4 regions of the Arthrobacter sp. NQ4 genome follow, and region 4 is predicted to be linked to each of the others. Evidence: riboswitches for the same ligand, from Rfam matches in the RefSeq annotation. Region 4 holds a riboswitch; each other region holds the start of a gene.
What was found. A riboswitch is a leader RNA that binds a small molecule or an ion and turns the genes downstream of it on or off. The one in region 4 is predicted to bind thiamine pyrophosphate.
Positions count from the first base shown of each region.

Region 1: linked by a shared signal. The riboswitch ahead of thiD (bifunctional hydroxymethylpyrimidine kinase/phosphomethylpyrimidine kinase) and the one ahead of PUN51_RS08895 (ECF transporter S component) in region 4 are both predicted to bind thiamine pyrophosphate.
Region 2: linked by a shared signal. The riboswitch ahead of PUN51_RS00570 (FAD-dependent oxidoreductase) and the one ahead of PUN51_RS08895 (ECF transporter S component) in region 4 are both predicted to bind thiamine pyrophosphate.
Region 3: linked by a shared signal. The riboswitch ahead of thiC (phosphomethylpyrimidine synthase ThiC) and the one ahead of PUN51_RS08895 (ECF transporter S component) in region 4 are both predicted to bind thiamine pyrophosphate.

Region 1 covers NZ_JARETC010000002.1:488,712-495,633, forward strand. Annotated here, with positions in the region: gene obgE (GTPase ObgE) at 1-422, opposite strand, end outside; gene rpmA (50S ribosomal protein L27) at 541-804, opposite strand; gene rplU (50S ribosomal protein L21) at 866-1,174, opposite strand; gene thiD (bifunctional hydroxymethylpyrimidine kinase/phosphomethylpyrimidine kinase) at 1,438-2,958, opposite strand; TPP riboswitch at 2,966-3,063, opposite strand; gene PUN51_RS06125 (Rne/Rng family ribonuclease) at 3,244-6,639, opposite strand.
Region 2 covers NZ_JARETC010000001.1:131,653-138,574, forward strand. Annotated here, with positions in the region: gene PUN51_RS00555 (hypothetical protein) at 1-109, shown strand, start outside; gene PUN51_RS00560 (thiazole synthase) at 181-996, opposite strand; gene thiS (sulfur carrier protein ThiS) at 1,001-1,237, opposite strand; gene PUN51_RS00570 (FAD-dependent oxidoreductase) at 1,234-2,535, opposite strand; TPP riboswitch at 2,528-2,646, opposite strand; gene thiE (thiamine phosphate synthase) at 2,674-3,423, shown strand; gene PUN51_RS00580 (RNB domain-containing ribonuclease) at 3,463-4,968, shown strand; gene PUN51_RS00585 (DEAD/DEAH box helicase) at 5,261-6,922, shown strand, end outside.
Region 3 covers NZ_JARETC010000007.1:201,977-208,898, forward strand. Annotated here, with positions in the region: gene ffh (signal recognition particle protein) at 1-1,416, shown strand, start outside; gene PUN51_RS13785 (alpha/beta hydrolase) at 1,520-2,254, shown strand; gene thiC (phosphomethylpyrimidine synthase ThiC) at 2,251-4,077, opposite strand; TPP riboswitch at 4,073-4,180, opposite strand; gene PUN51_RS13795 (amidohydrolase family protein) at 4,258-5,340, shown strand; gene PUN51_RS13800 (VOC family protein) at 5,439-6,314, shown strand; gene PUN51_RS13805 (hypothetical protein) at 6,456-6,908, shown strand.
Region 4 covers NZ_JARETC010000004.1:73,115-80,036, forward strand. Annotated here, with positions in the region: gene PUN51_RS08860 (Na+/H+ antiporter subunit E) at 1-513, shown strand, start outside; gene PUN51_RS08865 (monovalent cation/H+ antiporter complex subunit F) at 510-788, shown strand; gene mnhG (monovalent cation/H(+) antiporter subunit G) at 778-1,188, shown strand; gene PUN51_RS08875 (DUF4235 domain-containing protein) at 1,205-1,468, opposite strand; gene PUN51_RS08880 (CDGSH iron-sulfur domain-containing protein) at 1,566-1,826, opposite strand; gene PUN51_RS08885 (iron-containing redox enzyme family protein) at 1,916-2,971, opposite strand; gene PUN51_RS08890 (heme-degrading domain-containing protein) at 3,161-3,703, opposite strand; TPP riboswitch at 3,790-3,930, shown strand; gene PUN51_RS08895 (ECF transporter S component) at 3,998-4,621, shown strand; gene PUN51_RS08900 (ABC transporter ATP-binding protein) at 4,621-6,168, shown strand; gene PUN51_RS08905 (energy-coupling factor transporter transmembrane component T family protein) at 6,165-6,922, shown strand, end outside.

The sequences.
Region 1 (6,922 bases), on a different contig from region 4:
GCGAAGCCCGGGGCACGGCGCTTCTGGGAGGAGAGGGCCGCGTTGCCCAGGCCGCCGATGCCGCCGGCGGCAGCCACAAACTCGGTACCTTCGCCGACGAGGTCCGCCAGGACTTCACCGTCCTTGGTCTTGACCACGGTGCCGTCCGGCACCGGCAGCACGAGGGTCTCGCCGTTCTTTCCGCCGCGCCAGTCGCCCATGCCGGGTCCGCCGTTGCTGGCGTGCCGGTGGGGTGCGTGGTGGTAGTCGAGGAGGGTGGTGGTCTGCTGGTCCACCCGGAGGATGACGTCGCCGCCGTTGCCGCCGTTGCCGCCGTCGGGTCCGCCCAGCGGCTTGAACTTCTCGCGGTGGACGGAGACGCATCCGTGGCCGCCGGTTCCGCCGGATACGTGCAGGACTACCCGGTCTACAAAGCTGGCCACGTGGATCTCCTCAAATGCTGTTTAGATGGGCGCCCGCGGACGCCACATCGATTGTAATGCGGTTAAAAGAACAGTGGAGCGGACCCTCAGGCCCGCTCCACCGCTTCAGAACTGGTTGTTACTCTGCAGCTGCAGCAGCAACGATGTTGACGACGCGACGACCGCGGCGGGTGCCGAACTCAACGGCGCCCGGGGTCAGTGCGAACAGCGTGTCGTCGCCGCCACGGCCAACGCCGGCGCCCGGGTGGAAGTGGGTGCCACGCTGGCGGACGATGATCTCGCCTGCGGAAACTACCTGGCCGCCGAAGCGCTTGACGCCGAGGTACTGAGCGTTGGAATCGCGACCGTTGCGAGTGGAGCTCGCGCCCTTTTTATGTGCCATCTGAAATGCCTGCCTCTAAATTCTGGGGAATCTGTTGAAATACCTGAACAGTAACCGGTGGTTACTTGATGCCGGTGATCTTGACCTTGGTCAGTTCCTGGCGGTGACCCTGGCGCTTCTTGTAGCCGGTCTTGTTCTTGAACTTCTGGATGACAATCTTAGGACCACGCAGGTCCTGGAGGATTTCAGCCGTAACAGTTACCTTGGCCAGGTCAGCGGCGGCGGAGGTGACCTTGTCACCATCAACCAGGAGCAGTGCGGGCAGCTCGATGGTGCTGCCGGCTCCACCGGCGACGCGGTTCAGGGTAACGAAGTCTCCAACGGAAACCTTCTCTTGGCGGCCGCCTGCGCGGACAATCGCGTACACCACTTGGGAACTCACTTCTCTCGACGTTTATTACAAAATTTGCGTGCGGAACCGACTCGGAAAAGCCAGGGTTCTCGCTGTGCCTCAACGCCGTGGGGTCATAACCCAAGTGTTGGCGTAAGCACCGAAGATCCAGAATACGCTAAATCCATCTACGGCCGCAAATGAGGCTGGTTCCGGCGGCCCGGCTGTGGTAGTAACCACACCCCGACAAGCTGCACCGCAACCATGCCCCTCCATAATAGCGGCGGTGCTGCCCGCAGGGGTCAGGCATGCAGCCTCGGCGCGTCGAAGAATTCCACTTCCAGGCGGCAGGACTGCCTGAAGGCGGTCACCATCGCCGCCTGTTCATGGTCGGAGGCCTTCCGCCCTGCCGCGTCCACGATGGCGATGGCCCGCCGGGTGGCTTCGGCGAAGCCCTCGTCGGCGTAGGTCCGGAGCCAGGCTGCGTAGGCGTGGCCGTCAGGCGCTCCCGAGGCGAGGAACTGGGCGTGCAGCTTTTCCCCTACCTCGGCGTAGAGCCAGAAACAGGGCAGAACAGCGGCGGCCAGGACGGCGTAACTTCCCGACGCCGACGCTGCAGTGAGGTGGTCCACGTAGGCCTTGGTGACGGGGCCAAGTCCGCCCTGGGCAGGGCGGGTGCTGAGCCATGAGCGGTGCAGCTCCGACTCCACCTCCAGGCATTGCTGCGAGGAACCGGCCCAGAACAGCTGCTCCGCTTCGGAGGGGGCCAGGGCACTGGCCCGGGCGAGGACGCGGGAGTAGCCGTTCAGGTACAGGGCATCCTGCGCCAGGTAGTAGGCAAAGTCCTTCTCAGCAAGGTCTCCGGAGGCCAGGCCGCGGATGAAGTCCAGGGCGTAGATGTCCGCCACGTCCTGCTGGGCTTCCGTCCACAGCCGGGCAGCGAAAGCGCCTTCCGCGGGGGCCGGCCGCACATGGTGGAAATGGTGCACGGGGCCGTTGCCCTGGCCCACCTCAAGCTGCTCCGAGTTCTCAAGGGCGCCGGCCAGCCATGGCTTGACCGTCAGGAGCGATGCCTCCCAGTCCCCAAGGCGTGCCTGGACGGTGGCCATCGCGGAGGACAGGGAGCAGCCGGTGCCATGGCTGTTGCGGGTGGAAATTCGTTTGCCGTGCACTTCCACCACTTCCTGGGACAGGAGGCCGGCCGTGTTGACCAGCGCGTCCGGGCAGTCTGCACCCGCGAGGTGGCCACCCTTGACCAGCACGGTGGCTCCGGTGGCTTCGGCAAGGCGCCTTCCCTGGTCCAGCGCCGCCGGCCAGGTCCCGGCAGGGTCCCCGCCCACCAGCATGGCAAGCTCCGGGAGGTTGGGAGTGATGAGGTGCGCCAGGGGCAGCAGTTCGCGGAGGGCAGCCTCCGCGGATTCCTTCAGCAGCCGGTCACCACTGGTGGCCACCATCACGGGGTCGAGGACCACGACGGCGGGGCGCACCTTCTCCAGCCAATGCCGGACAGTGCGGATGACGCTCTCGTCGCCCAGCATGCCGATCTTGACCGCGTCGATGGAGATATCGTCGCTGACCGCGTCCAGTTGTTCGGCGAGGAAAGCGGCCGGAGGAACGTGGACAGCCTGCACGCCACGGGTGTTCTGTGCCGTCAGGGCGGTGATGGCAGCCATACCGTATCCGCCGTGGGCGGCAATGCTTTTGAGGTCGGCCTGGATGCCGGCGCCACCGGACGGGTCGGAGCCCGCGATCGAGAGGACCCGCGGGACGTCCCGGCCCGGGGGCAGCGCGGTGGGAACGCCGGAGGCAGCAGGAAGGGGCATGGAAAGGGTCGAAGACAAGAGACATCCCTTCGCCGGTACTAGCCGGACAGGTTCAACGGGTCTGGATCTCAGCCGGCCTTCTGCGCGGCACCCCGTGTCGGTTTCCACCCTAGCCCGTAGGCCGCACCAGGAGGAAAGGATGACAGCCCTCGGGTCAAGGAAACAACAACCTCGCAGCAGCAGGAATCCCCGCCACACGGCCGATTCCCACGGCGCTTCCCGGGTGAATCGTCCGCAGGACGGGGATTCCTTACTGCGTGGCCGTTTGGCCGGTAACTCCTGCGCCTAGAGCTCCGAGGCAGGCACACCCACGCCGAGGATGATGGGTTCCTCGGGCGCCTTGCCCGGTTCCGCCGGTGCCTGCTGGGGCTTCACGGGTTCGGGAGCCTTGGCCGCGTGCGAATGGCCTGCGCCTGCCGCCTGGACGTTTTCGTGATGCTGGACGGCGGTCTCGTTGGCGGCACCCTGGGCACGGCTGGCGGCACGGTGGCGCCGCGGCCTGCGCTGCCGCGACTGCTCCAGCGTGTGGTCGGAGTAGTCCTTTCCGGCTGCAGCTTCCGTTGCGGCGGCGCGGGCTTCCGCTCCCCCGCCGTCGTGCTGCCGTTCCGGCGCCGCAGCCTCCGGCACCTTCACGGCCTCGGCGGTCTTGGCAGGCGCGTTCTCCACAGGGGAAGCCGGCTGCCCAAGGTGGGCGAACGCTTCCGCGAGCCGGTCCAGGGTGAGGGCGGGCAGGGGATGCTGTTCCTCAGCATGCTCCACGAACGGAAGCGGGACTTCCTCGCCTCCGAACGTCAGGACAGCCGCAGGACGTGCCGGGGCATCGGCGTCGTGCTTCTCCTCGACGGGCGCCGGCGCAGGCTCCACGGAAGGCACCTGCCGGGCTGCCGCCACCTCATCGTCATGCAGGTGGGCAGCGTGGGCCGCAGCGGCAATGTTCGCCAGGGCAAGCCTGGTGGCCTCCGCCTTGGCGTGCCGCTCGGCGTCCGACGGGTCCGGCTGGACCGTGTGCACGTGGACGGCAGGTGCCGGGGCCGCTTCGGGCTGCTGCCCGCCGCGTCCGCGCCGCCGCTTGCGTTCAGTACGCACGCCGGGCTGGGTATTGTCGTTCCGCTGCCCTTCCGGACGGGCTTCCGCGTGGGCTTCGGGCCGGTTGTCGGTGCGCTGGACGTGGTGCTCGGCGGCAACGATGTTGGCGCGGCGGTGCTCCACGGGATCGTCGTGGGTCACAACGCCACGGCCGGCGCAGGCCTCGCACTGTTCGCCGAAGACTTCCAGCAGTCCGGTGCCCATGCGCTTGCGGGTCATCTGGACCAGGCCAAGCGAGGTGACCTCGGCCACCTGGTGCTTGGTCCGGTCACGGCCCAGGCACTCCACCAGTCGGCGCAGGACCAGGTCGCGGTTGGATTCGAGCACCATGTCGATGAAGTCGATCACGATGATGCCGCCGATGTCGCGCAGCCTCAGCTGGCGCACCACTTCCTCGGCTGCCTCAAGGTTGTTCTTGGTGACGGTCTCCTCAAGGTTGCCGCCGCTGCCGGTGAACTTGCCCGTGTTGACGTCCACCACGGTCATCGCCTCGGTACGGTCGATCACCAGGGAGCCGCCGGAGGGCAGGAAGACCTTCCGTTCAAGCGCCTTGTGGATCTGCTCGTCGATGCGCCAGGCGGCGAAGATGTCCTGGTCCTTGGTCCACTTCTCAAGGCGGCCCACAAGGTCCGGCGCCACATAGGTGACGTAGGCCTCGATGGTGTCCCAGGCTTCCTCACCGGAAACGATGAGCTTGGAGAAGTCCTCGTTGAAGACGTCGCGGACCACCTTGATGGTCAGATCGGGTTCGCCGTAGAGCAGCTCGGGAGCCAGGATCTTGGTGGACGTGGACTGGCTTTCGATGCCCTCCCACTGGGCGCGAAGCCGGTTGATGTCGTGCGTCAGCTCTTCCTCGGAAGCGCCCTCGGCCGCGGTACGGACAATCACACCGGCGTGCTCCGGCAGGCGGTCCTTGAGGATGCGCTTGAGCCGGTTGCGTTCGACGTCGGGCAGCTTGCGGGAGATGCCGGTCATGGAACCGCCGGGTACGTACACCAGGTAGCGGCCGGGCAGGGAGATCTGGCTGGTGAGGCGGGCACCCTTGTGGCCCACCGGGTCCTTGGTCACCTGGACCAGGACGGTGTCACCGGACTTCAGCGCGTTTTCGATGCGCCGCTGCTTGCCCTCCAGGTTGACGGCCTCCCAGTTGACCTCGCCCGCGTACAGGACGGCGTTGCGGCCGCGCCCGATGTCCACGAATGCGGCTTCCATGGACGGCAGCACGTTCTGGACCTTGCCCAGGTACACGTTGCCGATCAGCGAGTCCTGCTGCGTCTTGGACACGAAGTGTTCGGCCAGGACACCGTCTTCGAGGACGGCGATCTGGATTCTGTCGTCGCGCTGGCGGACGATCATCTGCCGGTCCACGGACTCCCGGCGCGCCAGGAACTCGGCCTCGGTAATGACCGTGCGGCGGCGGCCGGTGTCACGGGATTCGCGGCGGCGCTGCTTCTTGGCCTCCAGGCGGGTGGAGCCCTTAACGCTGGTCACGCGGTTGCTCACGGGTGCTTCACTGACGGCGCGCGGCGCACGGACCCTGGTCACCGTGTTGGGCGGGTCGTCATCCCCGCCGCCCGTGAGTTCAAGGTCCTGGTCCCCGCGGCGGCGGCGGCGCCGGCGGCGGGAGGTTACACCGTCCTCCAGCTGGCCGGCGGTATCCTCGTCAGCCTCGTCCTCGGCGTCAGCCTCAGCGCTGCCGTCCTCGTTGTCCTCTTCCGTCCTGTCGCCGATGCGGCTGCGGCCCCTGCGGCCACGGCTGCGGCGCCGGCGGCGGCTGGAGGAATCGTCGGTGTCTTCGGTCTCTTCCTCTTCAGGCTCCTCCGCGACGGGCGCGGCGGGCCGGACCACGGTGCTGAGGTCCGGTGCCTGGAAGAGCACGGACGTCGGCGACGCCGGTTCCAGGAAGAGGGAGCCAAACGGGCTGGCGGCGGCGCCGCCGTCCTTCGTTCCGGCGGCGTCAGGCGCCTGCTCCTGCCGGGCGGCCTCCGGTGCGGCGGCAGCTGCGGGCGCGGCGGCGGGTTCCTGGGCGGCGGGCTCCTGCGCCTGCTCCACGTTCTGCGCGGCGGCCTGGTCCGCGGCTTCGGGCACCACGGCTTCGGGCCCGGCCGGTTCCGGCGCCACTTCGGCGGCGGCTGCGGAGGCCGCTTCCGGGGCGGAAACCGGCGACGCAGCCTTGCGGGTAGCTACCCGACGGCGGCGGACCGGCTTGGTTTCGGCGTCTGCCGTTGTGTCCGGGGCAGGAACGGCAGCGGCGCTTTCATCAGCTGCACCCGACGCGGTGGCGGGGGTGCCACTGGGGGCAGCGGCGGCCGGTTCCGCTTCGGCGGCGAAAGCGGGCAACGGTTCTGCTGCGTCCGCCTTCTTCCGGGACAGGGTGCGCCGGGCGGGAGCCTTGGCCGCTGTGGTGGCCTCTTCAGTGCCGGCTTCTTCAGCGGCGGGTGCTTCGGCAACTTCCGGTGCCGTGCTCACGGCATCCGTGGGGGCGTCCCCGGCCCTGGAAGCCGCCTTGCGGCGGGTCCGCGGAGCCCTCTTGGGGGCAGCAGCGCCGGCAGCCACTGCTTCGTCGTTAACGGCCAGCTCTTGATCATTGTCCATATGTGGCAACACTCCTGCCCCTGACGTACCGCCACATCCGGCACCCATTGGGGCACATATTGTCAACACCCGCAGGCATTGACAGAAGTCAAGTGGATACTCCCAGGTTCGCACCGTCATTGGGGTGCGGCAGCCCGTGGGAGCCGGTGGATGTTCTGAAAACCCGTTGTTCTGCGTGCCACAACCAGGTGCCGCCCAATGGAGTCGCGGGTGTGCCGGAAGAATCCAAAGCCTGCCCTGCTCATCATTGGCGGTCTTGGGAACAAACCACCGGACCGGAGTC
Region 2 (6,922 bases), on a different contig from region 4:
CCTGCCCATGGTCCTGGGAGTAGCTGCGGCCATCGCCGCCGTCGTCTACCTGGGCCGTACCCGCGCCCGCCGTGACACGGAACGCCTGACTGTTATTCTGCGGCGCTGACCGCCGGCAGGGCAGTACATACGCGTGTGGCCACCACCCATCCGGGCGGTGGCCACACCTGTATCAGGAGGTCAGAGGAACTCCGCCCGGCCCTCCATTGCGGAGGAGGCAAGGGCGTGCTCCCGGCGCGGGATGCGCCCGGCGGCCCTGGCCATCCTGCCGGCGATCACTGCGTGCTTGAATGCCTCGCCCATGAGCGCGGGGTTCTGGGCACGCGTCACTGCCGTGGCCAGCAGGACGGCGTCGCAGCCCAGCTCCATGGCCAGCGCGGCGTCTGACGCCGTGCCGATGCCTGCATCCAAGACCACCGGCACCGACGCGCGGGAAACGATCAGCTCGATGTTGTGCGGGTTCAGGATCCCCAGTCCGGTGCCGATCGGGGCGCCCAGCGGCATGACGGCGGTGGCGCCGAGGTTCTCCAGCCGCAACGCAAGCACGGGGTCGTCATTCGTGTAGGCGAAGACCTTGAACCCGCGGTTGACCAGCTGCTCCGTGGCGTCCACGAGTTCCACGGCGTCCGGCAGGAGGGTCTGCTCGTCGGCGATGACCTCCAGTTTCACCCAGTCGGTCTCCAGGGCCTCCCGCGCCAGTTCGGCGGTCAGGACCGCATCCCTGGCCGTGAAGCAGCCGGCCGTGTTGGGCAGCACGCGGATCCCATGGTCCACCAGCAGCTGGAACAGCGAACCGGTTTCAGCAGTGGAGTACCGGCGCATGGCCACCGTGGTCAGGGCGGTGCCGGAGGCCAGCAGCGCTGCGCCCAGGCCGTCCAGGCTTGGTGCCCCGCCCGTGCCCATGATGAGCCGGGATCCGAGGGCGACGCCGTCAATCACCAGGGCGTCGGCTGCGCCCGCGTTTCCGGCGGGGTTGATGGTGCTGGTTTCGGTCATGGCGTCAGCCTCCCTGTACTGCAGTGACAAGTTCAATATCGTCGCCCTCGGCGAGCGCGGTGGCGAACCACTGGCTGCGCGGCACCACCTGGGCATTATGTGCGACGGCGACGCCCAGTTTCCCGCCGTCCGTTGCCTGTCCGTTGGGTGCCAGCGGGCGTCCGGTGACCTGGCTGACGAGCGTGGTGATGGAGGCGCCGTCGGCCACCTCGTGCGTGTTTCCGTTCAGGGTGATGTTCACGCTGTCTCCTTGATGTGGGGTGTGGTGGCGGCTGCCGCCGGCCGGGAGAACCGCTCCGGGCTGAAGGGCGACCAGCGGGAATCTGATGTCCCGTCCAGCAGTGCCGTGCAGATGGCGGCTGCGGCGGGGGTGAGCAGGACGCCGTGCCGGAAGAACCCGGTGGCGATGATGAGTCCCGGGACATGCCCGGCGGCAGGGTTTCCGGACCCCGGATCCACCGGCACGCGGCCCAGCAGGGGCGCGTTGTCGGGGGTACCGGGGCGGGCCCGGGCGGTGCACTCGAGCAGTTCCAGTTCAGCGACGGCGGGCACCAGCGCCTGAGCGTCCCGCAGCAGCTGGTAGACGCCTCCGGCGCTCACGGCATCGGAGAGCGCGTCCTCGCGCTGGGTTGCCCCGATCACCACGGTCCCGTCCTGCCGGGGGACGATGTAGACGGGGACTCCGTGCACCAGCCCACGAACCGTGGAGGTCACCAGGGGCTGGAGGTGCTGCGGAACGGCGAGACGGAGTATGTCCCCGTGGACTGGGCGCAGTGGCAGGTCGAGGCCGTCGGGCAGGCCGCCAAGGTCCCCTGCCTGCAGGCCGTTGGCCACGATGGTTTCCGTTGCCAGGACGGTGCCGCCGCCGGCGAGGCTGGCACCGGCAACCGTTCCGCCCTCCCACAGCAGGCCGGTGGCCCGGTCCGGCACGGCATACCCGTCCACCGCGCCCGCGGCGGCCAGCTCCGGGGACGTCAGTGCAACGCCCGCGAGGGCCAGCCGCAGGGCCGCCACCAGGCGCCGGGGGTCCACTTGGTGGTCCGCGGGTGTGTCCAGGGCACAGGCGATGGCGGGGCTGAGGAGCGGCTCGCGTTTGCGGGCTTCGCGCACGGCCAGGGGCTCCACCCCCAGTCCGTTGGCCTGTTGTACCGCGCGGAGGTCCATCAGCGCGCGGCGGTCCGCGGCGTCGGCACCCACGGCGAGTGTCGGCGTCGTCAGGTATCCGCAATCCGCCCCCGTCGCGCCGGCGATCCCCGCGGCGAACCCTGGCCAGCGGGACGACGCCTCAAGCATCAGTTCCAGGAGGTCCTCCTCCTGGTAGTGCAGTTCGCTGACCGGGGCCAGCATGCCCGCGGCGGCCCAGCTGGCACCGTTTCCGGGTGCGTCGTCGATCAGGGCAACGGAGCGTCCGGAACGCTGCGCCTCCCAGGCGATGCCGTGGCCCACCACTCCCCCGCCGATGACGGCGACGTCGGCCCGGACAGTGGAGTTTGCGCTGGCGCCTTCGGGCCCGGGGAGACTGTCAACGGGGTTGCGCATGTGGTTCCTTCCCTACGCCGGCATTAACCGGATCAGGTCAAGCGGTCGGCTCTGACGCCCTCTCAGCCCGGCGCTTTATGACAGCTGCCGCGGGCTCCCGCAGTACCAGCCCAGTTTAGAGGAACTAGGCTTGCAGGCATGAATGTGTCCGCCTCATCCCTGCCCGCCGGCCCCCACGCCCCAGCCTCCGCTGCCCTCCCCGCCGAAGTTGCCAACGCCGGCCACATTGACGCCCTCAAGGCAGCGCGCCTGTACCTCTGCACCGACGCACGGACTGCGCGCGGCGATTTCGCGGACTTCGTTGACGCCGCGTTTGCCGGCGGCGTGGACATCATCCAGCTGCGCGACAAGACCATCGAAGCCGCAGAGGAACTGGACCTCCTGGCGGTCCTGAAGGAAACAGCGGTACGCCATGGCCGGCTGTGGGCCGTCAACGACCGTGCGGACATCGCCGTGCTGTCCGGGGCGCCGGTGTTCCACATCGGCCAGAAGGACCTTCCGCTGCCGGCAGCGCGGACGCTGGTCAACGGCAACGCGGCCATTGGGCTCTCCAGCCACACCACTGACCAGGTGGACGCCGCTTTGGCCGCAACGGTGGGGCCGTCCGGGCTGGACTACTTCTGTGTGGGTCCGGTCTGGGCCACGCCCACCAAACCCGGCAGGGCCGCCGTCGGCCCTGAACTGGTGGCATATGCCGCCGAAGCCTCCCGGCAGGCCGGAGATCCCGTGCCATGGTTTGCCATCGGCGGCATCGACCACGGAAACGTCCGTGACGTGGTGGAGGCCGGTGCCGGCAGGATCGTGGTGGTCCGCGCCATCACCGAAGCACCCGACCCCGCAGCCGCCGCCGCCTCCCTTCTCGACGCGCTGGACGGCACCGGCTCCTGAGCCTGCTTAATTCCGGGACTTGGGGATACGCTGATTTTTGTGTCACATCATCGGTTGGCCCCCAACGTCCATGACCACAAGAACGCCCTGGAAGAGGCGCTGGGCCTGCTGCGGACGGAACTTGAACTGCCGGGACCGTACCCCGCCGAAGCAGTGGAAGACGCCCGCGCCGCCGTCGCCGCGCTGAAACTGCCGTCCTACGACCTGACCGCCGTCGGATTCGTGACCATCGATCCGGCGTCGTCCACGGACCTGGACCAGGCAGTGTTCATCGAACCGGACGGAAACGGCTACCGGGTTATGTACGCCATCGCCGACGTTCCGGCGTTTGTTGCTCCGGGCGGCCCGCTGGACGCCGAGACGCGGCGCCGCGGACAGACGTTCTACGCCCCGGACGGCCGGATCCCGCTGCACCCCGAGGTGATCAGCGAGGGCGCCGGAAGCCTGCTGCCCGGCCAGGAGTGTTCGGCTTTCGTCTGGGACTTCACGCTCGACGGCGACGCGACAGTGCTGTCCGTGGGCGTCCGGAGGGCGCGGGTCATCAGCCGTGACAAGCTCAGCTACAAAGGCGCCCAGGCCGATCTCGACGCCGGGACTGCCTCCCCCGTACTGGGCCTCCTCCGCGAGGTGGGACTGAAGCGGGTGGCGCTGGAACGGGCACGCGGGGGCGCCAGCCTGAACATGCCTGAGCAGGAGATCGTCCAGTTGCCCGACGGCGGCTACCGGATCGACGCTGTTCCGCAGCTTCCCGTGGAGGACTGGAATGCACAGATTTCGCTGATGACCGGAATGGCCGCCGCGCAGCTGATGCTGGAGGGCAAAGTGGGCATCCTGCGCACCATGCCTGCCCCGGATGAACGGTCCCTGCGGCATTTCCGGCTGCAGACCGAGGTGCTGGGCAGGCCATGGGACGGGGAGGTCAGCTACGGCGAGTACCTCCGGTCCCTCGATCCCACCGATCCGCGGCAGCTGGCCATCATGCACTCAGCCGGCATGCTGTTCCGTGGCGCGTCCTACACAGCTTTCGACGGCACTGTCCCGGAAGACGGCATCCAGTCGGCCATCGGCGCAGCCTATGCCCACACCACCGCGCCGCTGCGCCGCCTGGTGGACCGCTTCGTGCTGGTCATTTGCGAGGCCCTGAGCAACGGCGGCGACGTTCCTGGCTGGGCGCGGGAGGCCCTGCCGCTGCTCCCGGGCATCATGGCGGGATCGGACCAGCTGGCCTCCCGCATGGAACGCCTGGCCCTGGACACCGTGGAAGCGGCGCTGCTGCTGAACCACATCGGGCAGGAGTTTGATGCGATCGTCATTTCCGGATCCAAGCCGCAGAACGGAAACGGCAACGGGAATGGCAAGAATGGAAACGGGAACGGGAAGAACGGCAACGGCAACGGGAACGGAAGTTCGGGGATCATCCAGATCGCCGAACCTGCGGTGACTGCACGCTGCGCGGGCGAACTGGAGTCCGGCACCAAGGTCCGCGTCCGGCTGGTTTCCTCCGACATCACCACCCGGCAGATCCACTTCGAACTCGTTTCCTGACGGGCCGGCGGGCCGCCTGGGCGGGCCGAAACCGTGTTTCCGCGCCTGTACGGCTAGACTGGAGGGGTAGAACTGGATGCCCGGTCGTTGATTTCCTTGATTTGAAACCAACAAGCCCGCCCCTACGCGATCTTGAGATGTACCCGTTGGTCACCAGTGCCAGCATTTAGATAGCCCGCGATCGGCTTCCACTGGAATCGCTTGCGCGCCTGAGCGTGCTCCGGAGCGGCCAGCTTTGGCCGGCCCGTTGAGCAGGCAGCGCCATTGCCCAAATGAATAAGGAAACTCCCCTGTGAGTGAATTGCATACCCACCAGCTCCTGAGCGATGAGTCCGGCACGGAAACCATCGAGCCGGAAGAAACCATCATCTCCGACGAGACGCCGCACGAGATCGCGGAGAAGTCCTTCGCCGACTACAACGTCCGCGCAGACATCGTCGAATCCCTGGCCGACGCCGGCATCACCCACCCCTTCCCCATCCAGGCCATGACCCTGCCGGTCGCCCTGGGCGGACACGACATCATCGGCCAGGCCAAGACCGGTACCGGCAAGACCCTGGGCTTCGGCATTCCGGCGCTGCAGCGCGTGATCGGGCAGGATGATCCCGGCTACGCCAAGCTGGCCGTGCCCGGCGCACCGCAGGCCCTGGTCATTGTTCCCACCCGCGAACTGGCCGTTCAGGTGGCCGGGGACCTGGTGACGGCATCGCGGAAGCGCAACGCCAGGATCGCCACCATCTACGGCGGCCGCGCCTACGAGCCGCAGGTCGAAGCCCTCAAGCAGGGCGTCGAGGTAGTGGTGGGAACCCCCGGCCGGCTGATCGACCTTTTCAAGCAGAAGCACCTGAGCCTGAAGAACGTCAAGATCGTGGTGCTGGACGAAGCCGACGAAATGCTGGACCTGGGCTTCCTGCCGGACGTGGAGACGCTGATCGCGGCAACGCCCGCCGTCCGCCAGACCCTGCTGTTCTCCGCCACGATGCCCGGGCCGGTCATCGCCATGGCCCGCCGGTACATGACCCAGCCCACGCACATCCGCGCCGCGGATCCGGAGGACGAGGGCCTGACCAAGCGCGACATCCGCCAGCTGATCTACCGTGCGCACAGCATGGACAAGACCGAAGTGGTGGCACGCATCCTGCAGGCCCGCGGCCGCGGGCGGACCATTATCTTCACCAAGACCAAGCGCACCGCCGCCAAGGTGGCCGAGGAACTGGTGGACCGCGGGTTCGCCGCCGCCGCCATCCACGGCGACCTGGGCCAGGGCGCCCGCGAACAGGCGCTGCGCGCCTTCCGCAACAACAAGGTCGATGTCCTGGTGGCCACCGACGTTGCCGCCCGCGGCATCGACGTCGAGGACGTTACGCACGTCATCAACTACCAGTGCGTGGAAGACGAGAAGATCTACCTGCACCGCGTGGGCCGCACCGGTCGCGCCGGCAACAAGGGCACCGCCGTCACGTTCGTGGACTGGGACGACATGCCGCGCTGGGGCCTGATCAACAAGGCGCTGGGGCTGAGCGTGCCGGAGCCGGTGGAAACCTACTCTTCCTCGCCGCACCTCTACACGGACCTTGACATCCCCGAGGGCACCAAGGGCCGCCTGCCCCGCGACAAGCGGACCCTTGCCGGCGTCGACGCCGAAGTCCTGGAGGACCTCGGCGAGACCGGCAAGAAGAACAGCCGCGGCGGCCGCGACGCAGGCCGCTCACGCGACCGGGACGGACGGGGCCGCGGAAACAGCGACGCCGGCAAGGGCGGCAGCCGCGAAGGCGGCCGCAGCAATGACTCGACGGGCCGCCCGGGCGAGCGCCGTCGTCGTACCTCAACTCCGGAGACCGCATCCGCCGCCGAAGCTGCAGCACCCGCGGCCGACGGCGAAAAGCCCAACCGCGCCCGCCGCACCCGCACCCGCACCCGCCGCCGCAACGGCGAAGTGGTGGCCGGTGCGGAC
Region 3 (6,922 bases), on a different contig from region 4:
GAACGCGCACTCGGCGCCGAGGTTTCGGCTGCCCTGAACCCCAGCCAGCAGATCGTCAAGATCGTCAACGAGGAACTCGTGGAGATCCTCGGCGGCGAGACCCGGCGGATCCGGCTGGCAAAGAACGGCCCCACCGTCATCATGCTGGCCGGCCTCCAGGGTGCGGGCAAGACCACCCTGGCCGGCAAGCTGTCAAAGTGGCTGAAGGCCCAGGGCCACAGCCCCCTGCTGGTGGCGTGCGACCTCCAGCGCCCCAACGCCGTCACCCAGCTCCAGGTGGTGGGCCAGCGCGCCAACGTGCCGGTCTTCGCCCCGCACCCGGGAGCCACCTCCACGGAGCTGGACCAGCCCGCCGGTGACCCGGTCGCCGTCGCGCGCGCCGGTGTGGAGGAAGCACGCCAGAAGCTGCACGACGTCGTCATCGTGGACACCGCCGGCCGCCTTGGCGTGGACGCCGGCATGATGGAGCAGGCCCGCCAGATCCGCCGGGCCATCGTCCCCAACGAAGTCCTGTTCGTGATCGACTCCATGATCGGCCAGGACGCCGTCAACACCGCCCTGGCGTTCGACGAAGGCGTGAACTTCACCGGCATCGTGCTGTCCAAGCTCGACGGCGATGCCCGCGGTGGTGCCGCACTGTCCGTTGCGTCGGTCACCGGCAAGCCGGTCATGTTCGCTTCCACCGGTGAAGGCCTGGACGACTTCGAGCTGTTCCACCCAGACCGGATGGCCTCGCGCATCCTCGACATGGGCGACATCCTCACGCTCATCGAGCAGGCCGAAAAGGCCTGGGACAAAGACGAAGCTGCCCGCATGGCGAAGAAGTTCGCCGACCAGGAAGACTTCACCCTCGAAGACTTCCTGGCCCAGATGCAGCAGATCCGCAACATGGGCTCCATGAAGAAGATGCTCATGATGATGCCGGGCGCGCAGAACATCCGGCAGCAGCTCGAACAGTTCGACGAGCGGGAGATTGACCGCGTCGAGGCGATCGTCCGGTCCATGACCCCCCACGAGCGGCTGGCCCCCAAGATCATCAACGGCTCACGGCGCGCCCGCATCGCCCGTGGTTCCGGTGTCCACGTCTCCGAGGTCAATGGCCTGCTGGAGCGCTTCGCCCAGGCCCAGAAGATGATGAAGAAGATGGCGCAGGGCGGCATGCCGGGAATGCCCGGGATGCCCGGCCTGCCCGGAGCCGGCGGCGGTGCGCGCAAGAACGCCAAGAACGCGCCGAAAAAGAAGCCGAAGTCGGGAAACCCGGCCAAGGCTGCGCAGGAGCGCAAGGAGGCCGAGGCCCGCCGGGCCAACGCTGCCAAGGCACTGCCCACCGGCGCGGCCTTCGGCCAGCAGGGCGGCGACTTTGACCCGTCCCAGCTGAACCTTCCCAAGGGCTTCGACAAGTTCATGGGCAAGTAGCAGTTCCCCAACATCGGGAAGCGCCAGGTGCCGTTTTGACCGCTCAAGACGACACCTGGCGCTTTTTCGTTGGGATGCCGGCACCGTGGAATAGGGTTGGGATATGTTCAAGCAGAGGGTAGTGTTCGTGCACGGCGCCGGTACCTTTGGCGCCGCCGCATGGCCCCGCCAGCACGGCATGGGACTTGCCTATGATGCCTTGTTCCTCCGCAGGCACGGCTACGATTCCGCCGCGGAGCCGCTGGAATCCTCCTTCACGGAAGACACCGCGATCATCCTAAGGTCGCTTGCCGACGATGGCCGCGGGGCCGCCGGCGGACATGTGGTGGCGCACTCCCAGGGGGCGATCCCCGCCATGATGGCCGCGGTGGAACGTCCCGACCTGGTCTTTTCCCTGACCCTGGTGGAACCGGCCTGCCTGTCGCTGACGGCGGAACTGCCGGCCACGGCCGCGCATATCAGCCTGATGCAGCCGCTTTTCGACGTCCGCCACCAGCTCAGTGACGACGACTTCCAGCGCGAATTCGTCCGCCGCGTCTACGCCACCGACCTCCAGCAGCCGGCCACCATCGAGGAAAAACGCTCCGCCCGCAGGCTGCGCCTTCAGGCGCCGTCCTGGGATGCGCCGCTGCATATTGTTCCCGGTGTCCCCACGCTGGTCCTGACCGGTGGCTGGGAGCCGCTTTATGAGGAAATTGCCGGGTACCTCAGGGAGACCGGTGCCCTGCACCGCGTTGCCGCGGGAGGGCACCGGCCCCAGGACTCCCTGGACGGGGACCGGGCCATCCGCCAGTTCATCAGCGGGGTCAGCCGAAGCCAGCCCGCCCGGGCGTCCTAGCTGCCGGCAGCGACCGTCGGTTCCGGCAGGTACACCTTGCCGCCCTTGGCCAGGAACTCCTGGCTCTTCTCCCGCATGCCGGATGCCATGTCCGCCAGTGCCGCCTGCGAGTCTGCCGACCCGTATTCGTCACGGATGTCCTGGCTGATCCGCATGGAGCAGAACTTGGGGCCGCACATGGAACAGAAGTGCGCCGTCTTGGCCGGTTCAGCGGGAAGCGTCTCGTCGTGGAACGCCTCCGCGGTCACAGGATCCAGGGACAGGGCGAACTGGTCGCGCCAGCGGAATTCGAACCGTGCCTTGGACAGGGCGTCGTCCCGTTCGTGCGCCCCCGGGTGGCCCTTGGCCAGATCCGCCGCGTGCGCCGCGATCTTGTAGGTGATGACACCCGTCTTGACGTCGTCCTTGTTGGGCAGGCCCAGGTGTTCCTTTGGCGTGACGTAGCAGAGCATGGCGGTCCCGTACCTGGCAATCTCGGTGGCGCCGATTGCCGACGTGATGTGGTCGTAGCCGGGAGCGATGTCGGTGACCAGCGGGCCCAGGGTATAGAAGGGCGCACCCTTGCACAGCTCCTGCTGCCGTTCCACATTCTCACGGACCAGGTGGAAGGGAACGTGGCCGGGCCCCTCCACCATCACCTGGACATCGTACCCCCAGGCCCGCTGCGTCAGCTCGGCGAGCGTGTCCAGCTCCGCGAACTGCGCGGCGTCGTTGGCGTCCGCCGTGGAACCAGGGCGGAGGCCGTCACCCAGGGAGAAGGCGACGTCGTATTTGGCGAAGATTTCACACAGCTCGTCGAAGTGCGTGTACAGGAAGTTCTCCTGGTGGTGGGCCAGGCACCAGCCGGCCATGATGGAGCCGCCGCGCGAGACGATGCCGGTCACCCGGTTGGCCGTCAGCGGGACATAGCGGAGCAGCACGCCGGCGTGGATGGTCATGTAGTCCACACCCTGCTCGCACTGTTCGATCACGGTGTCGCGGAAGATCTCCCACGTGAGGGCGTTGGCCTCGCCGTTGACCTTTTCCAGCGCCTGGTAGATCGGCACCGTCCCGATCGGCACGGGGGAGTTGCGGATGATCCACTCCCGCGTGGTGTGGATGTCGTCGCCGGTGGAGAGGTCCATGACGGTGTCGGCACCCCACTGGGTGGCCCACTGCAGCTTGTCCACCTCCTCCGCGATGGAACTCGTCACCGCGGAGTTGCCAATGTTCGCGTTGATCTTCACCAGGAAAGCCTTGCCAATGATCATCGGCTCGGATTCCGGATGGTTGATGTTGTTCGGGATGATGGCCCTGCCGGCAGCAACCTCGCTGCGGACCAGCTCAACGTCGCAGTTTTCGCGCAGCGCCACGAAGCGCATTTCCTGCGTCACGATTCCCTGCCGGGCATAGTGCATCTGCGTCACCGTCCGGCCGTCGACGGCGCGGCGTGGCACCGGCTGTGCGCCCTTCCACTCCGCGGAGGCAGCACCGCGGCGCACGGCCGAGCGGCCGTCGTCGAGCAGGTTGCGCTCCCGGCCGCCGTAGGGTTCGGTGTCCCCGCGCGCGGCGATCCACTCTGCGCGGAAGGGCTGCAGCCCGCGGACGGGGTCGCTGCCGGGTCCGGCAGTCCGGTAGGTCCGGAAGGGTGCGTTCGGCTGGCCGTTGGGTGATGGTTCAAGGGAAATTTCCGTCACCGGTACCCGGATCCCGGACGCCTCATCCGCAAGGTAGGCGAGGGAATGGGACTTCAGGGACTGGGTTACCTGCGGAACTGATGTGTCGCCGGGCTCCCCGGCGGACGGCAGCAGGGCAGGGTTCAACTGCGTGTTTTGCGTACTCAAGGGAATACTCACTTCCTTCGCCGGCATTACCCGGACAGGTTCAACGGTCGCAGGCTGCGTCAGCCCGATCTCAGCCCCTGCAAGGGCACCCGTGTGGTCAGGAACGAAGCTACCACAGGCCCCTGAACCAGGCTTGTCATAATTGCGGTGCTAGCCTGACCGGGCATCGAAAGGAGCCCCATGGCAGACATCATCCACTTCCGTGGACCCGTCCTGACCGCGCCGGACCGGGTGCGGCATGGACTTTGGTCGGTGGACGGAAGGCTCACGTTCAACAAGCCGGACACTCCTCCCGGCCGGGTACTCGACGGCTGGGTCCTGCCGGGCTTCGTGGACGCCCACTGCCACATCGGCCTGGGCCCTGCGGGCCCCGTGGAGCCCGCAGCCGCCAGGGACCAGGCGCAGGCGGACCTCAACGCCGGAACCCTCCTGGTCCGGGATGCCGGCTCGCCGGCGGATACCCGCTGGATGCAGGGTGGCAGGGACTTCCCGGTGTTGATCCGTGCCGGGCGCCATATCGCCCGGACGCGCCGTTACCTGCGCGGCTTCGCTGAGGAAGTTGAACCGGACGGCCTCGTGGAGGCCGTCCGCAAGCAGGCGCGCGACGGCGACGGCTGGGTCAAGCTGGTGGGTGACTGGATTGACCGCAGCGCCGGTGACCTGGCGCCGTCGTTTCCCGCCGCCGTCGTCCGCGATGCCGTCCAGGCGGCGCACGACGAAGGCGCCAGGGTGACGGCGCACTGCTTCGCCGAAGACACCCTGGACCAGGTGCTGGACGCCGGTATCGACTGCGTCGAGCACGCCACCGGGCTCCTGTCCCGCCACCTGCCCCGGTTCGTGGAGCAGGGCGTACCGATCGTGCCCACGCTCATCAATATCGCCACCTTCCCCGACATTGCGGCCCAGGCGGACGCGAAATTCCCGCGCTATGCAGCCCACATGCGCGCCTTATGGGAACGCAGGCTCGAGCGGGTGGCGGAAGCCCACGCAGCGGGTGTGCGCATCTTTGCCGGCACCGATGCCGGCAGCGTGATCCGGCACGGCAGGATCACCGACGAAATCCTCGCCCTGCACGCCGCCGGCCTCCCCATGGACGCGGCCCTCGACTCCGCCTGCTGGGCAGCACGCAGCTGGCTGGGAGCGGATGGAGTGGAAGAGGGGGCCCGCGCCGACGTCGTCGTATGCCGGGAAGATCCGCGGGCTGTACCGAAGGCCATTACGGCGCTGGAGCACGTGGTGCTGGGCGGGCGGATCATTCGCTGACAAACGGTTCACGGGGGCTTGGAATAAATTGAAGCTTCAAGTAATTTTAATAGGTGACAGGCCGCCAATGGGACGGCCGCCAATGCAAGGAGCCTTCAATGACCGCATCAGCCAGCAGCCAGGATCTTCTTCCTGCCGACCTCGCCATGGGCACCGTGATGCTCAAAGTGGGCGACATGAAGGTCATGACCGACTACTACCAGCGTGCGCTGGGCCTTGAGGTGGTGGCGGAGCAGGACGGCGGGCTCTACCTTGGCCGCCTGGGCCGGCCGTTGGTCCACCTTGCGCCGGCTCCCGGACTGCACCTTCCCGGCAGGGGAGAGGCGGGCCTGTTCCACACCGCGCTGCTCTTCGAGGACCAGGCCTCCCTGGCCGCGACCGTCGCCACTGCTGCCCAGTACGAGCCGCGGGCCTTCACGGGCAGTGCCGACCACCTGGTCAGCGAAGCCTTCTACTTCACCGACCCCGAGGGCAACGGCATCGAGCTGTACTGGGACCGCCCCCGCAGCAACTGGTCCTGGAACGGGACCGACGTGGTCATGGACAGCCTGGCGCTCCCGCCGCAGCGCTACCTTGAGCAGTACCTCACCGAGGAGTCCCTGGAAGGCCAGCGGCAGACGGCGGCCGGCGTAGGCCACGTCCACCTCCAGGTTGGCGATGTGCAGACCGCCCGCGACTTCTATGTGGGAACGCTCGGTTTCGAAAAGACCGCGGGTTGGCACGGGCAGGCACTGTTCGTCTCCGCAGGCCGCTACCACCACCACATGGCCATGAACGTCTGGAACAGCCGCGGCGCAGGTCCGCGCAAGGACACCCTTGGGCTGGGTGAGGTGCTCATCGAGGTTCCGTCAGGGGACGACGTCGGGGCGCTGACCGACCGCCTGAAGGTTGCCGGGGTGCCCGCCCACCACACCGGTTCGGAACTCAGGTTCGAGGACCCGTGGCGGAACCGGATCCGCGTGGCCGTCCGCTGATTAATCCCGCCCCGGGCCACGCTGCGCGGGCGGACCGCGGGTGTGCGCCGGCCGCCCCGCAGCTACTAGGCTGATCCCGTACGGCCGGGCGGCAGGCAGCGCCCGGCGCGCAGCTCCGCCAACGGAAGAAGGGCACCAGCCATGGGCTTCACCGAGATCTTTGTCGCCACCCATGACGCCGCGCTGAAACGCGCCGGCCTCCTTGATGAAGGACGCGGCTCCGCGGACGGCGCTGCTGCCGGCCAGGCCGTGCGGATCCAGGGCATCAGCGACTTCGAGGTGGAGCAGCTCGGCGATCTTGCCGGGACGGCCGTCCACGCGGGCGGGGCCGATTATGAGCTGACCATGGTCGATGTCGCCAGCGACTCGCTCCTTGCCGTTCCGCCGGCAATGGTCCGGGCCCTGGCCGACCTGCTCACCTATGAAACCGAGGGTGAAGGCAACGTCCTTGACGACGTGGCGGAGCAATGGGCCGCCCAGGAGGACATGCCGTTTGATGCCGCCCAGGCGCGGACGTACGTGCAGCAGCTGGCGGAACTTGCTGCCGGAATCGACGATTCCGAACGGACCGGGCTGTACGTCTGGTCCGCCTGACCCTTCCCGGCCCG
Region 4 (6,922 bases):
CTGCCCCTGCTGGTCTGGCTGGTGATCGTCTGGGGCGCCCTGTGGCAGGATTTCAGCCCCGGAAACCTGTTGTTCGGTGCCCTCCTGGCCGTGGGCGTGGCCCGGCTCTTCTACCTTCCGCCGGTGGAGCTCAGCGGCCGCTTCAATATCCTCTACGCCGTGCCCTTCGCGCTGGCCTTCGTGGGCAAGGTGGTGGTGGCCAGCGCCCAGGTGCTGTACCTGGCAACGGCCCGCGGACCCAAGGTGACCAACGCCGTCGTCGCGGTGAAGCTGAGGAGCCACCAGGACCTGATCGTCACCGCCACCGGCCATGTGATCTCCCTGATCCCGGGCTCGCTGGTGGTGGAGGTGGACCGTTCCACGTCCACCCTCTACCTGCACGCCCTCAACATCACCTCAAAACAGGACGTGGAGGGCCTGCGGAACGAAGTCCGTTCCATCGAAGCCGGCCTGATCCGCATCATGGGCAGCCGCGAGGAACTCGAAGAAGTGCGAATGGAGGCCACCGCATGATGAACGTTGTCCTGGCCGTCACGGCCGTCATTTTCTCGCTGGCCGCGGCGGGTGCCATCCTCCGGATCGCCCGCGGCCCGTCGCTGCTGGACCGGGTCCTGGCCGCCGACGTCCTGCTCGCCATCCTGGGCGGGGCGCTGTGCATCGATATGGCAGTGAACCGGCACTTGAACAACCTGATGCTGGTGGTGGCCATCTCCATCATCGGGTTCATCGGGTCCGTGACGGTGGCCCGGTTCGTGGCGGACCGGAGGGTGAAGCCCAATGAATCCTGACTTTTCCGGGCCGGATGCCTGGATCGACGCTGTCTCGGCCGTGTTCATGGTGGTGGGCGCGCTCATGTCCCTGGGCGCGGCGATTGGCCTGCTGCGCTTCCCCGACCTGCTGAGCCGCATGCATGCCGCCACCAAGCCCCAGGTCCTGGGCCTGTTCCTGCTGCTGGCCGCCATTGGGCTGCAGATGCGGACCTGGTGGGTCTGGCCGGTCCTGGCTGTGGCATGGATCTTCCAGCTGCTCACGGTGCCCGTGTCCGCCCACATGGTGGGCCGGGCCGGCTACCGCACCAAGCACCTGCACCGGGAGCTGCTCACAGCCGACGAGCTGGAAGCCGTGGTGCAAAAAGCCGCCGCCGAGACCGCCCTGGAGGACAGTTCCGACGACGGCCGGCAGCGCTAAGCGAAGCTTTGGGCAGCTAGACGATATCTTGCGTCTTGGCGAAACGGGTGATGGCGCGCTGGGTGCCGCGGTTGGCCAGGACCTGGATGATGGCACTGACAGACGCCGAGATCAGCGCGAAGGTCAAAGCAGACCGGAGGCTGGTGGGGACGTCCTCGTTCTTGCCGGTGGGTGCTTTCTGCCCCGTGGTCTTTTCCCAGATGGTGTTGACCAGCTTGGTGCCGGCCAAGCCTGCGCCGAGGCTCACGGCGGTCCCGAGCAGTTTGATGAGAAGGTTCATTGCTGGTACTCCTTGCGGGCGGAAAACGGACTGGTCCCAGCCTAGCCTCACACCCGGGCTGGTCCGGGCAGGGCGTGGCCGGCGGGCGGCTCTGTGGTCAGGCCGGGGGCTGGCCGGCCTTGGGTTCGGTGCGGAACTTGATCATCTTGTGGGTGCCGTCGCAATAGGGCTTGATGGCGGACGCCCCGCACCGGCACAGGGCGACGGTCCTCCGCTCCCTGGGCACGGCGTCGCCGGAAGGGGTAACGATCTCGAAGTCACCCCTGACAATGAGGGGACCATCGGGGCACACCACGATCGAGCCGGGGGCGGGTTCCTGCTCCACGTCCGGCCGTGTTCCATGCTGTTCGAAGTTCATGCCTGCACCACATTCATTGTTGTTTCCGGTTTCCTCGGCGGCCAGCCGCTGCGGCTTCGCAGAATCGTCGTAGGCCTGCCGCCAGCCTGTCACGCTGCCGCCGGCACGGCCGCCCGGAGCGATGTTTCCCCGGCTTCCCAGGAGGACAGGAGGTGGGCGGAGACGCGGCCGTCAATGGCCATGACGGCGGTGGCACCGAACAGGACGTCCGCAAGGAGCTTTGGCTCGGCCTCAACCAAGCCGCCGGCGAGGTCCCGCCCGGCAATCTGCTCATGCACGGCGTCGGCCTCCACATGCTCATCGAAGTAGTGGGTGACATCCGCGGCGAAACCGAGCCGGCGGAATCCGTTGCCGTAGAAACGGTTGGGCTGGGATGAAGTCATTTCGTAGATGGCCAGGTGGCCGGTGATTGCCCCGCGGAGCCGCCGGTTCAGGCCGCACAGCGACATGAGGTTCACGGATGCGAGGGAGACGGCCGGGATGGTGTCGACGTACGCGCCGTACCTGTCGTCCAGGCCCAGCCCGCGCATGGTCCGGGCAAACAGCGCGCTGTGCATCCGTTCCGGCCTGCCGCCGCCGTATTCGTCCGCCTGGATTTCCACGAGGGCAGCCTTCGCCCGGCCGGTGAGCCGCGGAATGGCCCAGGTGTGCGGATCCGCTTCCTTCAACTGGTACACGGACTTGTGGATCAAGAACTCTTTGAGCTGCTCCAGGCTTGCCTTCCGTGCGACAAAGCGGGAAACGCTGGGACCGGTGTCCATACCGGCGAGGCCAAAAAGGACGTCGGCAACGGCATCGCTGGTCATGGCAATCCCGGCGGGCAGGTCGGCGTCACCGGCGGCCTGGCGTGCGGCGGCACGAAGGGCGGCTTCGAAGGGTTCCTCGATCAGGCGCCGGACCCTGATCAGGGCCGGTTCCCACTCCCAGGCGTCGCTGACCCCGTCCAGGCCCGAATAATGCAGTTCGTAGAGGCAAAAGAGGGACAGCTGGATGTCTTCGTCGGCGATGATGTCACCGGTTCGGGCCACCTGCCCCGCGACCAGCCGGTGCAGCCCGTCCAGCTCGGGCGTGGCTGCATCAGGGGCCTTGGACAGGGCCGCAAAGAGGGCGCTGCTGATGGGGCCTCTGGTGTCCGGGATTCTCATGGTGCTCCTTGGTTGCCGCGCCGGTTCCGGGAAGGGACGCCGAAGGTGCTCCCATTCCCTGTGGTGGTTGTACCCCGGGGACAACATAGTAAGCATGATTACTAATGAAAGCTAAGCAGCCTGCTGCCGCCTGGCATGTACGGGTGCTTGTCCCGCTGCGCCTGGTCAGCCAGGGCTGGTTGGCCGGCGCTACTCGTCCAGCGCCGACCCCAGGATGTCGCGCAGTGCCTCAACCACCAGTTCGTGGTCCTGCAGCTGCGGCAGTCCGGACACCGCCACGGAAGCCACCACCCCAACGCCCGTGACGTGGATCGGAAACGCGCCCCCGTGTGCCGCATAGCGGGACTGGTCGAACCAGGCGTTGTCCTCGATCCGGCCGCCGCCCAGCCGGCCACGCAGTCCCACCAGGAGGGAGGGCACCTCGTACCGGAGGGCAGTGCGCTGCTTGGCCCGGATCCAGTGGCCGTTGTCAGGCGTGGCGCCAGGAAGTGCGACATGGAACAGCACCTGCTCACCCTTGGCGATGTCGATGGCGATGGGCAACGACCGCTCCTTGCCCAGTTCAACGAGGAGCAGGCCAAGGTTCAACGCATCGTCCAGCGAGAAGCCGGGGAACTGGAGCTCCCGGACCTCCGCCTCGATGCGGGCAATCTGCGCCTCCAGTGAGCCCTCCGGCTGGGCGTCGCTGGAATCAGGATCGAACCCGGTCACATCCGGTGGATTGGCGGTCATGGCCCTCAATCTACTCCTGCCAGGTGTAAACTTGACCACGCCCAACTGGGCGAAATGAACAGCGTTACCCAACCACAAAGCAACACTAAAAACGACAGGGGAGCGCCGCCGTCGGGCATCCTGGCGCAGGCCGGGCACCGCAGGTGGGCGCTGAGAGTGCGGACAGCCGCAGACCCTCGAACCTGATCCGGTTAGTACCGGCGCAAGGGAGTCGAGTTCTCAAAGTGTCGCGGATGCACGGCCACAGGCCGGCAGCCGGGTCCACTTTCCCCTCCTGTTTCCCAGGAGGATCACATGAGTACTGCAGCAATCAAGAAGACCACCAGTAAGTCCTGGCGCGTCGTGGACATCGTCGTCGCCGCCCTGGTGGCCATCGCGGGCGGCGTCATTTTCTGGGCATGGGACCAGGGGGCCGCCGCACTGTCCGCCCCCATGAACGCCGCCTACCCGCCCCTGACCGGACTGCTGGCGGGCGGCTGGATGATTCCCGGGGTGCTGGGCATGCTCATCATCCGCAAGCCCGGAGCCGCCCTGTTCTGCGAGACCGTAGCCGCCACCGGCGAACTGCTGATGGGTTCCCAGTACGGCGCCTCGGTCCTGTTCTCGGGTTTCATCCAGGGCCTGGGCGCGGAAATCATTTTCGCGATCGTCGTCTACCGCAAGTTCAACCTGCCTGTATCGCTGCTGGCCGGCGCCGCGGCAGGGTTCTTCTGCGGCCTGAATGACTCGTTTGCCCCGTGGGGCTGGAACATTGCGTACTCCGGCGCGGACAAGCTCGCCTACATCGTGCTGACCACCCTTTCCGGGGCCATCCTGGCGGGCGCTTTGTCCTGGCTTGCCACCCGCGGCCTGGCCCGCACCGGCGTGCTGAGCTCCTTCGCGTCCCGTAAGGCTGCCACGGAGCCTGTCTTCTCCTGATGGCACCCTCCCAGGACGCCTCCGGCACGGTCCAGCCTGCCGCCATCGCCGCCCGCGGCTGGGGATGGCGGCATGCCGGACGGGCCAAGCCCGCCGTCCACGGCCTTGACCTGGACATCGCCCCCGGGGAGCGGGTGCTCCTGCTGGGGCCCTCCGGCGCCGGGAAGTCCACGCTGCTGCACGCCCTTGCCGGCGTCCTGGGAGACATAAACGACGACGGCGAGGCAGGCGACGCCGACGAGTCCGGTTCGCTGCTGGTTGACGGAGCCCCGCCCCGGGCACGGCGCGGCCGCGCCGGTCTCATGCAGCAGGACCCGGAGACCCAGGTGGTCCTGTCGCGGGTGGGGGACGACGTCGCCTTCGGCGCCGAAAACCTTGCGGTGCCCCGCGACGCCATCTGGCCGCGCGTTCACGAGGCACTTGCCGACGTCGGGCTCGCCCACCTCCCGCTGGACCACCCGACGTCGGCCCTCTCCGGCGGCCAAAAGCAGCGCCTGGCGCTGGCGGGCATCCTGGCGATGCGTCCCGGACTGATCCTGCTGGACGAGCCCACCGCCAACCTGGACCCGGACGGCGTGCTGGAGGTCCGCGACGCCGTGGCCCGTTCCCTGGACAAAACCGGGGCGACGCTGGTGGTGGTGGAGCACCGGGTGTCCGTCTGGAAGGACCTCGTGGACCGGATCGTGGTCCTGCAGCCCGGCTCCGCCGCGGATCCTGCAGTGCTCCTGGACGGGCCGCCGGACCGAGTCCTTACGGAGGCGCGGACCATGCTGGCCGCTGCCGGCGTGTGGGTGCCCGGGTATGTGCCGGCCACACGCGCCCGCGCCGCCGTCCCGGCTCCCGGTGCAGGCAGCCTCCTGCTGGCCGCAGAGCAGCTGGGCGTCTCCCGCGAACGCCCCCGCCGCAAAGGCTTCCGGAAGATCCCGCCGGTCCCGGTCCAGGAAGGCGTGGCCGCGCAGGTCCGTGCCGGGCAGGCCCTTGCCATCACCGGCGCCAACGGTGCCGGCAAGTCCACGTTCGCGCTGACCCTCGCAGGGCTGCTTGAGCCGGTGTCCGGAAAAGTGTCCGCGACGCTGGACCTCAGCCGCGGTGCCGGCATCGATCCGTACAAGTGGAAGGCCGAGCAGCTGATTTCGCGGGTGGGCACGGTGTTCCAGGAGCCGGAGCACCAGTTCGTCACCGGAAAGGTGCTTGACGAGCTGCTCTTCGGCCCCCGGCACCTGGGGCACGGCGAGGACCGCGTTGAGGAACTGCTGGAGCGGCTGCGCCTTACCCAGCTGGTGGACGCCAACCCCTATACGCTCTCCGGCGGTGAGAAGCGGCGGTTGTCCGTGGCCACCGTCCTGGCCGCCAGCCCCCAGGTGCTGATCCTGGACGAGCCCACGTTCGGCCAGGATGCCAATACCTGGGCCGAGCTGGCATCGTTCCTGTCCGAGCTCCTTGATGCCGGCACCGCGGTGGTAGCCGTGACCCATGATGCCGAATTCACGGAGGCGCTCGGCGGGGCGGAACTGCGGATGGCCGTGGCGGAAGCGGTGGCGCCATGAGGCAGCAACTCACCTTGAGCGGCAACCACGCCCTCCTGGCCCGCGCCAACCCCTTGAGCAAGTTCGCGGCCGTCCTGCTCATCACGGCCGTCCTGGCGCTGTCCATCGACTGGGTGTCCGCGTCCGTGGCCCTGGTGTTCGAACTTCTGCTGTTTCCCCTGGCAGGCCTCACCTTGTCCCTGCTGTGGCAGCGCGGCTGGCCGCTGATCCTCGCCGCTGCCGTGGGAGGCTGGAGCACCGCCATCCTGGCACCGGACAGCGGCAGGATCCTGCTCGACGCCGGCATCTGGACCATGAGCGAGGGTTCCCTCCAGCTCGGCATAGGATTCCTGCTGCGCGGTTTTGCGATCGCCCTCCCGGCGGTGCTCCTGATGAGCTGCACCGATCCCACCGACCTCGCCGACGCGCTCGCGCAGAAGGCGCGCCTGCCGCACCGGTTCGTCCTGGGAACCCTGGCTGCGATGCGCTTGGTGGGGCTCATGGCCGAGGAATGGCAGACCATCGGGATGGCGCGGCGTGCCCGCGGCGTAGGCGCCCGGGGCAGCCTGGGGCAGCGGGTGACGGCGACGCTCGGGCAAAGTTTCGGGCTGCTGGTCCAGGCCATCCGCCGTGCATCGAGGCTCGCCGTCACCATGGAGGCGAGGGGTTTCGGAGGCGGCCGGCGGACCTGGGCCCGGGTGTCCACCTTCAGCCCGCTGGACCTCTGGGTGGTGGCAGGCGGCGTCCTGGTGGCCGGACTCGCCCTTTTCGCAGC